Regions from separate parts of the Novimethylophilus sp. genome, predicted to be linked through region 1. Evidence: riboswitches for the same ligand, from Rfam matches in the RefSeq annotation. Region 1 holds a riboswitch; each other region holds the start of a gene.
The links. Region 1 has a riboswitch for cyclic di-GMP ahead of VGK14_RS13380 (sensor histidine kinase). Riboswitches for the same ligand answer to the same signal wherever they lie in the genome.
Positions count from the first base shown of each region.

Region 2: linked by a shared signal. The riboswitch ahead of VGK14_RS00810 (methyl-accepting chemotaxis protein) and the one ahead of VGK14_RS13380 (sensor histidine kinase) in region 1 are both predicted to bind cyclic di-GMP.
Region 3: linked by a shared signal. The riboswitch ahead of VGK14_RS13880 (EAL and HDOD domain-containing protein) and the one ahead of VGK14_RS13380 (sensor histidine kinase) in region 1 are both predicted to bind cyclic di-GMP.

Region 1 covers NZ_DASXVH010000090.1:23,991-27,815, reverse strand. Annotated here, with positions in the region: one part of gene prfB (peptide chain release factor 2) at 1-569, shown strand, start outside; gene lysS (lysine--tRNA ligase) at 571-2,076, shown strand; cyclic di-GMP riboswitch class I at 2,142-2,226, shown strand; gene VGK14_RS13380 (sensor histidine kinase) at 2,346-3,825, shown strand, end outside.
Region 2 covers NZ_DASXVH010000010.1:31,164-34,988, reverse strand. Annotated here, with positions in the region: gene bioC (malonyl-ACP O-methyltransferase BioC) at 1-23, shown strand, start outside; gene bioD (dethiobiotin synthase) at 20-739, shown strand; cyclic di-GMP riboswitch class I at 772-856, shown strand; gene VGK14_RS00810 (methyl-accepting chemotaxis protein) at 956-2,116, shown strand; gene panD (aspartate 1-decarboxylase) at 2,182-2,562, opposite strand; gene panC (pantoate--beta-alanine ligase) at 2,610-3,452, opposite strand; gene panB (3-methyl-2-oxobutanoate hydroxymethyltransferase) at 3,452-3,825, opposite strand, start outside.
Region 3 covers NZ_DASXVH010000099.1:8,100-11,924, forward strand. Annotated here, with positions in the region: gene VGK14_RS13875 (phosphomannomutase/phosphoglucomutase) at 1-499, opposite strand, end outside; gene VGK14_RS13880 (EAL and HDOD domain-containing protein) at 519-1,754, opposite strand; cyclic di-GMP riboswitch class I at 1,826-1,914, opposite strand; gene hemN (oxygen-independent coproporphyrinogen III oxidase) at 2,033-3,403, shown strand; gene VGK14_RS13890 (peptidylprolyl isomerase) at 3,478-3,825, opposite strand, start outside.

The DNA of each region.
Region 1 (3,825 bases):
AGAGCGCGAGCCTCAAGGTTTCCGGCGATTACGCCTACGGCACGCTGCGCACCGAATCCGGCGTGCACCGGCTGGTGCGCAAATCGCCGTTCGACTCCAACGCGCGCCGCCATACCAGCTTTGCCAGCGTGTTTGTCTATCCCGAAGTGGACGATTCCATCGAGGTCGACATCAATCCGGCAGATTTGCGCATCGATACCTATCGCGCATCGGGCGCCGGCGGCCAGCACATCAACAAGACCGATTCCGCAGTGCGTATCACCCACCTGCCGACCAACACCGTGGTGCAATGCCAGAACGACCGTTCGCAGCACCGCAACCGCGCCGAGGCGATGGCGATGCTGAAGGCGCAGCTGTACGCGCTGGAACTGCGCCGCCGCAACGAGGAAAAACAGGCGATGGAAGACGCCAAGACCGACATCGGCTGGGGCCACCAGATCCGTTCCTATGTGCTGGACCAGTCGCGCATCAAGGATCTGCGCACCAACGTCGAAATCGGCAACACCCAATCCGTGCTGGATGGCGATCTCGACCCGTTCATCAGCGAGAGTTTGAAGCAGGGAGTATAAATTGAGCGAACAAGAAAATACGTCCGTACAGGACGAAAGCCACGTCATTTCCGAGCGGCGCGAGAAGCTGAAAAGCCTGCGCCAGAGCGGCGTGGCTTTTCCCAATGATTTCCGTCCGCTGCATGCCGCGGCCAGTCTGCATGCCGCGCACGGGCCAAAAGAGGCAGAAGCGCTGGAAGCCGAAGCGGTGCGCGCCTGCGTGGCGGGCCGCATGATGCTGAAGCGCGTGATGGGCAAGGCCAGTTTTGCCACGGTGCAGGACAGCGGCGGGCGCATCCAGTTTTTCATCGCGCGCGATCAGGTTGGCGAGGAAGCCTACGAAGCCTTCAAACGCTGGGATCTGGGCGATATCGTCGGCGCCGAAGGCGTGCTGATGAAAACCAAGACCGGCGAACTGAGCGTGCGGGTGGACAGCCTGCGCCTGCTGACGAAGAGCCTGCGCCCGTTGCCGGAGAAGTTCCATGGTCTCACCGACCTGGAAATCAAGTACCGCCAGCGCTACGTCGACCTCATCATGAACGAGGATACGCGCCAAACTTTCATCGCGCGTAGCCGTGTCGTCGCCGCGATTCGCAGCTTCATGCTGGACAACGAATTCCTCGAAGTCGAAACACCGATGCTGCACCCCATCCCCGGCGGCGCGGCGGCCAAGCCGTTCAAGACCCATCACAATGCGCTGGACATGCAGATGTTCCTGCGCATCGCGCCCGAACTGTATCTCAAGCGCCTGGTCGTCGGCGGCTTCGAGCGCGTGTTCGAAATCAACCGCAATTTCCGCAATGAAGGGCTCTCCGTGCGGCACAATCCGGAATTCACGATGATGGAATTCTATGCCGCCTATACCGATTACCAGTGGCTGATGGATTTCACCGAGGCCTGCATCCGCGCCGCGGCCATGGCTGCGACCGGGGATGCGGTGGTGACGTACCAGGGACGCGAGCTCGACCTGTCTCAGCCGTTCCAGCGCCTGACGATCACCGGGGCGATTCTCAAGTACGCGCCGCAATACAGCGCCGCCCAGTTGGACGACGCGGATTTCCTCCGGACCGAGCTGGCCAAATTCGGCGTCAAGCCGCTGGCGCACGCCGGCCTCGGCGCGCTGCAGCTGGCGCTGTTCGAGGAGACCGCGGAAGCCGAGCTGTGGCAGCCGACCTATATCGTCGACTACCCGGTCGAGGTATCGCCGCTGGCGCGCGCATCCGACACCCGTCCCGGCATTACCGAGCGCTTCGAGTTGTTCATTACCGGGCGCGAGATTGCCAACGGCTTTTCCGAGCTGAACGACGCCGAGGACCAGGCCGAGCGTTTCAAGGCGCAGGTGGCGGCCAAGGAGGCCGGGGATGACGAAGCCATGTACTACGACGCCGATTACATTCGCGCGCTGGAATACGGCATGCCCCCGACCGGCGGCTGTGGCATCGGCATCGACCGCTTGGTGATGTTGCTGACGGACTCGCCCAGCATCCGCGACGTGATCCTGTTCCCGCACATGCGTCCAGAGGCTTGAAAAACAAGACTTTCGCGCTAAATTGACAGCCGGCTGTTTTGGCATTCTAATGTCAAATTAACACTACCTGAAAAGGGCGAACCCGACCGTAAGGCGGGGGCGCAAAATTTCCGGTCCAAGGATGATGTCGGGGACAGCGGGATTGCCAGGTCGCAGGGTTCATCGATATCTCGAACTCCCTCCTGAATTGCCTCTAGCTCTGCTTCTTCGGACCGTACAGCAAGTGCTTTCGCCATTGCCGGCACTTGGCTACCGAGGAGATGGATCACATGGTAAATGCCAGCATTGATGATCGGACCCTGGCCGAGTCGATGGGACTCGACGCGGAAGACGTTCGTCGACGCAAGGACTTTCTCGAGTTCGGTGCACAGGACATTGCGCTGCTGAACGACCTGCACCAGCGGCTCGACCTGGACGGGGCGGCATTCGCCGACGCTTTCTACGCCCGTTTGCAGGCCGATGCCGAAGCCGGCAAGCTGCTGCAGGATGCCGGGCAGCTCGCCAGCCTCAAGCAGAAACAACTCACTTATTTCGAACAGCTCGGCAGCGGCGAGTACGGGCTGGAGTATGCGCTGGCCAGGATGCGTGTGGGCATGGCGCATCAGGCAGCCGGCTTGAAGCCCAAGTGGCATCTCGGCGATTACGGCAGATATCTCGCCAGCATATTGCCCGAAATGCTGCGCCACTGCGGCGGTGACCAGCAAAAACTGCTGGCTACGATGTCGGCGTTGATCAAAAGAACATTGCTCGATTCCCAAATCTCGCTGGATGCCTATTTCCAGAGCGAGCACGAGTTGCTGCGCTTGCTGTCGCAGGCGTTCGAAAGCAACATCGAGGCGGTGTTCATCGCCGACATGAAAGGCAAAGTCCTGCATGCGAACAGGACGGTCATCGAAATCTGCGGTTTCCTGCCCGAGGAACTGGCAGGCAAGCCATGGCAGCATCTATTTGCCGACCAGCAATCCGAAGCGCTGGCCGCGATCCGGCAGACCGTCGCCAATGGCGGGCGCTGGCAGGGCGAGGCCTGGCTGTGCCACAAGAGCGGCAAGGAGTTTCCCGCCTGGATCAACGTCAGTTCGGTGAAAGACGACAATGACGCGGTGACGCATTTCATCGTGGAGTTTTCCGATATCACCGCCTTCAAGCGCACCCAGCAAGAACTGGCGGAGCGCACCGAGGAGCTGGCGCATTCCAATCGCGAGCTGGAGCAGTTCGCCTACGTGGCCTCGCACGACCTGCAGGAACCGTTGCGCATGGTGGCGAGCTACACGCAATTGCTAGCGCGCCGCTACAAGGACAAGCTGGACGCGGACGCCAACGAGTTCATCCATTTTGCGGTGGATGGCGCCACCCGCATGCAGGCGCTGATCATCGACCTCTTGACATTGTCGCGGGTCGGCACGCACGGCAAGCCGATCGAACTGTGCGAATCCGGTGTTGCGCTTGATCGAGCGATCGCCAATCTGCGGCTGGCGGCCGAGGAATCCGGCGCGGTGGTCACGCGCGACCCCATGCCCAAGTTGACCGCGGATATTTCGCAACTGACGCAGCTGTTCCAGAACCTGATCGGCAACGCGATCAAGTTCCGCGGCGAGACCTCGCCGGTGGTGCATGTGGGAGCGGAAAAAAGGGACGGCGAATGGCTGCTTTCGGTGCGCGACAACGGCATCGGCATCGCGCCGGAATTTTTCGAGCGCATTTTCGTCATTTTTCAACGTTTGCACGGCAAGCATGAATATCCCGGTACCG
Region 2 (3,825 bases), on a different contig from region 1:
TCACCTTGCACCGGCACAAATGAAGCAGGCCTATTTCATTACCGGCACCGATACCGGCATCGGCAAAACCTTCGTCAGCTGCGCCTTGCTGCGTGCGTTTGCGGCTCAGGGCCTGCGCGCGGTTGGCATGAAGCCGGTCGCGGCCGGATGCCGCAGCGAACACGGCAGGCTGGTATCGGATGACGTCGCGCAACTGCTGGCGTCGGGCAACGTCGAGGCGGACCGGGACGCGGTCAATCCCTACGCTTTCGAGCCGCCGTTGGCGCCGCATATCGCCGCCGCCATGGCTGGAACGCATATCCGGCTGGAGCCGATACTGGAAAGATTCGCCATGCTGCAGGCCCAGGCCGACGTCGTGATCGTGGAAGGGGTGGGAGGCTTTCGCGTGCCGCTCAACGACAGCCAGGACACCGCCGATCTGGCCGTCGCGCTGCAGCTGCCGGTCGTTCTGGTGGTCGGCATGCGCCTGGGCTGCCTCAACCATGCTTTGCTGAGCAGCGATGCAGTCTCGCGGTCCGGCTTGCGCCTGGCAGGCTGGGTGGCGAATCAGGTCGAGCCCGCAATGCCGGCATTGCGGGACAATATCGCAACGCTCGAACAGCGTCTGCCGGCGCCACGCATCGCAACGTTGCCGTTCCAATCGGAACTGGATAGGCATCCGGCGCAAGGAATCTCCGCTGCCGCCGAATTTCTGGCAAGCTGGCCCGAACTCCGCTCTAGGAGCGGAGTTGTTGACTAACGGGCACACAGCTTCCATAATCCCACCACATCGTTTGATAAAGGCGAGCCTGGCCGTAAGGCAGGGGCGCAAAATTACCGGTCCATGGCGGTATTTCAGGATAGCGGGATTGCCGGACGACACTTCTTGCTCCCCACCAAAGGGTGGGCGGTGTCAGTGCTATCACGCCATTCCTGATGTCGATCTGGCCATGCCTCACGAGGAGATCTTGGCATCATGAATTCAATATTGGAAAAATTGGTTGAGAATCTTAATCTGCGCAAGCAGTTCCTGATTCTTTCCGCACTGGTGACGATTGCCTTTGTCGTGAGTTATTTCGTCAATTCGCTGCCGGTAACCATTGCCTTTCTGATTTTGAATATCTTCACGGCGCTATGGTTCGGCATGCGCGCCGCGCGGCGTGCCACGGCCATCGTCGGGGCTCTGCAAACAATGGCGGCAGGCAATCTTTCGAAGAAATTCGGCCTCAACGGCAAGGACGATTTCGCCTGGATGGGCTACGAATATGACAACGCTCGCAAAGGCACTGCCAAGCTGATCCTGACGCTGCGCGACACCGCGGTGGACCTCAACGGCGCTGCGACGGACATGAGCGGCATCTCTTCGCGCACCAAGGAAGCCATTGCCAGCCAGGGCGAGCGTACCCACCAGATTGCCGACAGCATCATGCATCTGGCGGATCAGATCAAGGATGTCTCGTTGCATGCCTCCAATGTCGCGGCAACGGCGCGCGAAGCCAATACATCGGCGGTCAGCGGCAGTGCGGTGGTGGGTGAGACCATCCATGCGCTGGAGCATATTTCCAGCGATGTGCAGGGCATCGCCGAGTCGATTGCCTCGCTGCAAGACGAAATCAACAAGATCAGCACCGTGATGCAGGTGATACGCGATATTTCCGAGCAAACCAATCTGCTGGCGCTGAATGCCGCGATCGAAGCCGCACGCGCCGGCGAAGCCGGACGGGGATTCGCTGTGGTGGCCGACGAGGTGCGCAATCTGTCGCAGCGTACCGGCAAGTCCACCGAAGAAATCAACCAGATTATCACCAGCCTGCAGAACAAGGCGCAGCAGGTATCCAGGACGGTGTGCGAAAAGCAGGGCGATGCGGCTACCGCCGCCGGTAATGCCAAATCTGCGGATGCGGCGCTGCAAGGTATTCTGACTTCGGTCAAAACCATCGTCGGCATGTCAGACACCATCGCCACACTGGCGTCGCAGCAGGAAACCGCAGTCGGCGGCATTACCGAAGCGGTGACTTATATCGAGGATTTGTCCCAGCAGAACGCGCAGGAAGCCAATGCCTTCCACAGCATGTCGCAGAGCCTGAAAGAGAAAGCGGAAAACCTGAGCACGGTAGTGTCGAAGTTCAGCGTTTAGCTGTCAGCCGACAGCCAAAAGAAAACGGCAGCCCAGGCTGCCGTTTTTGTTTTTATCCGACCGAGTTATGCGGCCTGCACCGGAATGTCGCGGCGCTTGTCCTTGATGCGGTTCATCGCATCCACGTACACCAGTTCCGGCTTGTATTTTTCCAGTTCCAGCTCGTTGTACACGGCATAGGTGGCGATGATCAGGATGTCGCCGGGCATGGCCTTGCGCGCGGCGGCGCCGTTGACCGAGATGATGCCGGAATTGCGCTGCGCGCGGATCGCATAGGTGCTGAAGCGCTCGCCGTTGTTGACGTTGTAAATTTCAATCTGCTGGTATTCGCGAATGTCCGCAGCCTCCAGCAATTCTTCGTCAATCGCACAGGAACCTTCATAGCCCAGCTCCGCATGCGTAACGCGCACCCGGTGCAGCTTGGATTTGAGCATGGTTCTTTGCATATGGAGCCTTTAGCTATCCGTTTGATTCAAAAGGACGGCTATTATAATCAGTTGAGCTGCGGGACGCAAAATTCGATATTGTCGATGAGGCGGGTTTTCCCCAGCCGTGCTGCGCCCAGCACAACCAGGTTGCGGTCGTTTGCTGCCGCCGCAGCCAGCGTGTCGGCGCTGCGCACCTCGATGTAATCGACAATCCACCCCATCATCGTCAGGTATTGCATGGTTTGCGTTTCGATCGCCTTGAAATCGCGTCGTCCGTCCCGCACCGTTTTTACTACCTGTTGCAGCGCCTTGAACAGGCGCGGCGCTTCGACGCGCTGCTCCGGCCTGAGATAGCCGTTGCGCGAGCTCATCGCCAGCCCGTCGGCCTCGCGCACGGTTTCACCGGCGACGATGGCAACCGGCACGTTCAGCTGCCGCACCATTTCGCGGATGATGAATAGCTGCTGGAAGTCCTTGTTGCCGAACAGCGCGGCCTGCGGCTGCAGCAGGTTGAACAGCTTCAGCACTATGGTCGCGACACCGTCGAAATGACCGGGACGATACGCACCGCACAGCTCGCCCGCAATCGGCGGCGCTTGCACGATGACGGTTTGCGGTTGCGGGTAGAGGTCGGCCTCATTCGGCGTGAACACGACATCTACGCCGGCAGCATAGAGTTTCCGGCAGTCCTCGGCCAGCGTGCGTGGATAACTGGCCAGGTCTTCGTTGGCGCCGAACTGCAGCGGATTGACGAAAATGCTGGCGACGATGCAATCGCCATGCTGCCGGGCCTGTTCCATCAATGAGATATGCCCGGCATGCAGATTGCCCATGGTCGGCACGAAAGCGATGTTGCTGACGTTATGCAGCCGCTCGCGCAGTTCGGGAACTCGGGAGATGATTTCCATCAGAATAAATGTGCGGGCATGGGGAAGCTACCGTTTTTAACGGCTTCGACATATTGGCGCAAGGCGGTCTGCACGCTGTCGGCGCCGTGCATGAAATTATGCGCAAATCTGGGTGTTTTGCCGGGATAAATACCCAGCATGTCGTGCTGCACCAATACCTGGCCGTTACAATCCGGTCCGGCGCCTATGCCTATCGTGGGAATCGCCAGCTGTGCGGTTGCCTGCCTGGCCAGCGCTGCCGGCACCATTTCCAGTACCAGCAGGCCGGCGCCGGCCTGCTGCAGGGCGAGCGCGTCGCCCTGCAGGCGAGCGGCATCGCCCGCGCTTTTGCCCTGCACGCGGTAGCCGCCAAGCTGATGCACCGACTGCGGCG
Region 3 (3,825 bases), on a different contig from region 1:
TCGGCCGCGCCAGCTTGAGGTCGCCGGTAATGCGCGCGACATATTCGGGCGCGATATCGTGCTTGCCGTAACTGCCGGTGCCTTCGAACAATTCGCCCTGTTCGATGCGCTTTCTCAGGCCCTGGATGGCTTCGCCGGACAATGTCTCGCCGCCGAGCACCATTTTCAGGCCGTTGTAGTCCGGCGGGTTATGGCTGCCGGTGACCATCACGCCGCAATTGGTGCCAAGATGGCAGGCGGCGAAATACACCATGGGCGTGGCGACCAGTCCCAGATCGATCACATGGACGCCAGCCTTGCGTATGCCTTGCGCCAGCGCCGCCGCCAATTGCGGGCTGGACAGCCGGCCGTCGTAACCGATGCAGATCTGTGTCTGGCGCCTGGCCGTGGCTTCCGAGCCGATTGCCTGGCCGATCGCCTCGACGATTTGCGGCGTGAGCGTCGTACCGACGATGCCGCGAATGTCGTAAGCCTTGAAGATTTCCTGGGGAAGATTCATGGATGGTTTATTTATTTAATTAACTCGGTTCAAATAGCCGATGCAGCATCTCATTGGCCCAGGTAATAGATTCCTGCTGCTTCTCCATCAGCGTAGGAATGGGAATTCCCAGCATTTCCGCCATGTCTGCGACGCTGTCGAAATCCCCGTTTTCCAGCTGGTTGCAGATATTCAGCATCACGCCGATCTTGCCTTCGCGTTCGAGCAAAGCATGGCTCACTTCATCCACCAGATTGAGGCTGTTGACGATGTCTCCGATCGGCATGCCCAGCGCGCTGTCTGCCAGTGAAAGCATGCCGGCGACATAGGCACGTTCGGGCATGATGTTGACGGATTCAGCCATCGACTCCATCAATCTGCCGCGATGCACCGCCAGTTCAAGTATCGGCGTACAACCCCGGTCGTTCTGTTGGGTAAACAACAGAACCTGCAGCCATCTGCCCAACTGACGCATGCCGAGTATATGGATCGCTTGTCGGATAGAGCCTATTTTATTTGAAGAATAGAAGGCCGGGGAATTAATCAGGCGCAGCAAGCTGTAGGTCAGCCCGGGATTGCCCTTGAACGATGCCTCGATCTCGCCGAAATCCGCGTCGTTGTTCACTTTGGCCAGCAGGTTGAGCACCGCCAACCTGGTGGGGTCGGTCATGCGGCCATCGATGATGGCGGGGTGGGCAAAATAATATCCCTGGAACAGGTCGAATCCGGCCCGGCTACAGGCATGGTAGATTTCGCGCGTTTCCACCTTCTCGGCCAGCAGCCTGCAAGGCCATTGCCGCAGATAGTTGACCAGTTGGGGCAGGCTGCCGATATCGGTCTGCAAGATATCAACCTTGATGATATCCACCAACTCGAACAATGGGCACGGTTCTGCGTGAAAGACATAATCATCCAGCGCGAACTCATAGCCTATTTCCTTGAGATGGCGCACGCGAGCAATGATCTCATCGGTGATTTCGATATGCTCGAGAAGCTCCAGCGTCACCTTGTCTTTGGGTAACAGGGTGATGGTATCGCTCAGCAGCAACTCCTCGGCGACATTGATGAACAGCTTGCGGTTGCCCATCAGTTCGATCATGCCGATATGGTTGAAGGCGCTGATGATGACATTGGCGGTGGCGGCAGTGTGATCGAAAGCATTTTTCGCTTCGGGCTGCGCGTCGCGATACAGCAATTCCATCGCGACAATGACGCCGTCCGGCCCAAGAATGGGCTGATGGGCAAAACAATAATCCTTGAGTTGTGCAACAGGCATGCGGGGCCACTTTCTTGTTATGGTTGTGAGCAGGGAACCGGAGGCAGGCAGATCACAGGAGTATCATGGCTTTCGGCAGCTCCGCTATCGTATAGTGAGACACTACTTAGACCGGAAACTTTGTGCCCTCGCCTTTCGGCCGAGTTAACCCTTTCGTTGCGGTTATTTTGGGTATTTGCGGGGTGCTGTCAACTGATTTTTAGGGTTCTGCGTGAAATTTTATCCTGCTTGTTATAAATCAAGATATAAGGGTGCATGTGCCGGAGTATAATTGGCGTATGGAATTCTCTACCGAACTGCTGCACAAATACTGCAAGGCCGGACCGCGTTACACCTCCTATCCCACCGCGCCTTATTTCCATGAGGGCTTCGGGCCGGCACAGTGGGAACAGGAGCTGCGCGAGAGCCAGGACAAGGGCCGCGATATCTCGCTTTATGCCCACATCCCGTTCTGCGATACGCTGTGCTACTACTGCGGTTGCAACATGATCGCCACCAAGGACTACAGCAAGGCCGAGTCCTACCTGCAAGACCTGTTCCGTGAAATCGACCATGTCGCCGCGCTGATCAATCCGCAACGCAAGGTCAGGCAGCTGCATTGGGGCGGCGGTACGCCAACCTATCTCAAACCGGACGATTTGCGCCGCTTATACGACTACCTCGCAGGTAAATTCCATATTGCGCATGACGCCGAAATCGGCTGCGAAATGGACCCGCGCGAGCTGACGCGCGACCATATCCAGGCCCTGCGTCAAAGCGGTTTCAACCGGCTAAGCCTGGGCGTGCAGGATCTGGACGACCGGGTACAGCACGCAGTCAATCGCGTGCAGCCGGAAGCCCTGATCCGTGAAGTGTACGGCTGGATACGCGATGCCGGTTTTCACAGTGTCAATTTCGATCTCATGGTCGGCCTGCCGCACCAGACCGTCGCCAGCTTCGAGCCGACGCTGGATAAAGTCATCGCGATGGCGCCGGATCGTTTTGCGGTGTTCAACTACGCTCACGTGCCGTGGATGAAAAAGCACCAGAAACTCATTCAGGAAGAAACCCTGCCGCAGCTGGAACAGCGTCTCGCGCTGCAAAAGCTCACGCTGGAAAAACTCACCGCTGCCGGCTATGTCTATATCGGCATGGACCACTTCGCCCGCCCCGATGACGAACTGGTCAAGGCGCAGCGCGAGAAAACCCTGTACCGCAACTTCCAGGGTTATACCACGCACAAGGATTGCGATATTCTGGCTTTCGGCGCGTCGGCAATCTCTCAAACCGACGATGTCTATGCGCAGAACGTCAAGGTGCTGTCCGATTACCGCCGGATGACCAGCGCCGGCAAGTTGCCGATCGACCGTGGCCTGCGCATAACCCGGGAAGACAAACTGCGCCGCGACGCCATCACCCGCATCATGTGCGACCTGGAGCTGGACAAGGCGAACTTCGGCAAGTCATGGCATATCGATTTCGACGGCTACTTTGGTCCCGCATTGGAAGAACTGAAGGAAATGCAGGCGGACGGGCTGGTGGCGCTGGAAGCAGACAAGGTGCGTGTTACCGAAACCGGGCGCGTATTTCTGCGCAACATCGCGATGGCGTTCGACAGCTATCTGCATCAACAGGCGGCGGACAAACCGAGGTATTCCAAGACGGTTTGACGAAACCGTAATCCGCACAAACAAAAGGGCACGCCGAGATCGACTCGGCGTGCCCTTTTTGTTTGCTAAATGATTTACTTCACTGCGGTCTTGCTATTGTCGACGATCTTGGCTTTGGCGCGCAGATCGGCTACCAGTTTCTCCAGCTGCTGCTTCTGCAGGCTGTTGCGCAGTTCGTCCTTCACCTTGTCGAAAGCAGGCGGCTGGGCGTCACGTGCGTCTTCCAGCTTGATTACATGCCAGCCAAACTGGGTTTGCACCGGGGTGGTGGTGTATGAGCCTTTTTGCAGCTTGGAAACGGCGTCGCTGAAAGGCTTGACCATCGCGGCGGGCGGGAACCAGCCCAGATCGCCGCCTTTTTCCTTGGAGCCGGGGTCCAGCGATTTCTCCTTGGCGATCTTGGCGAAATCGCCGCCTTTGGC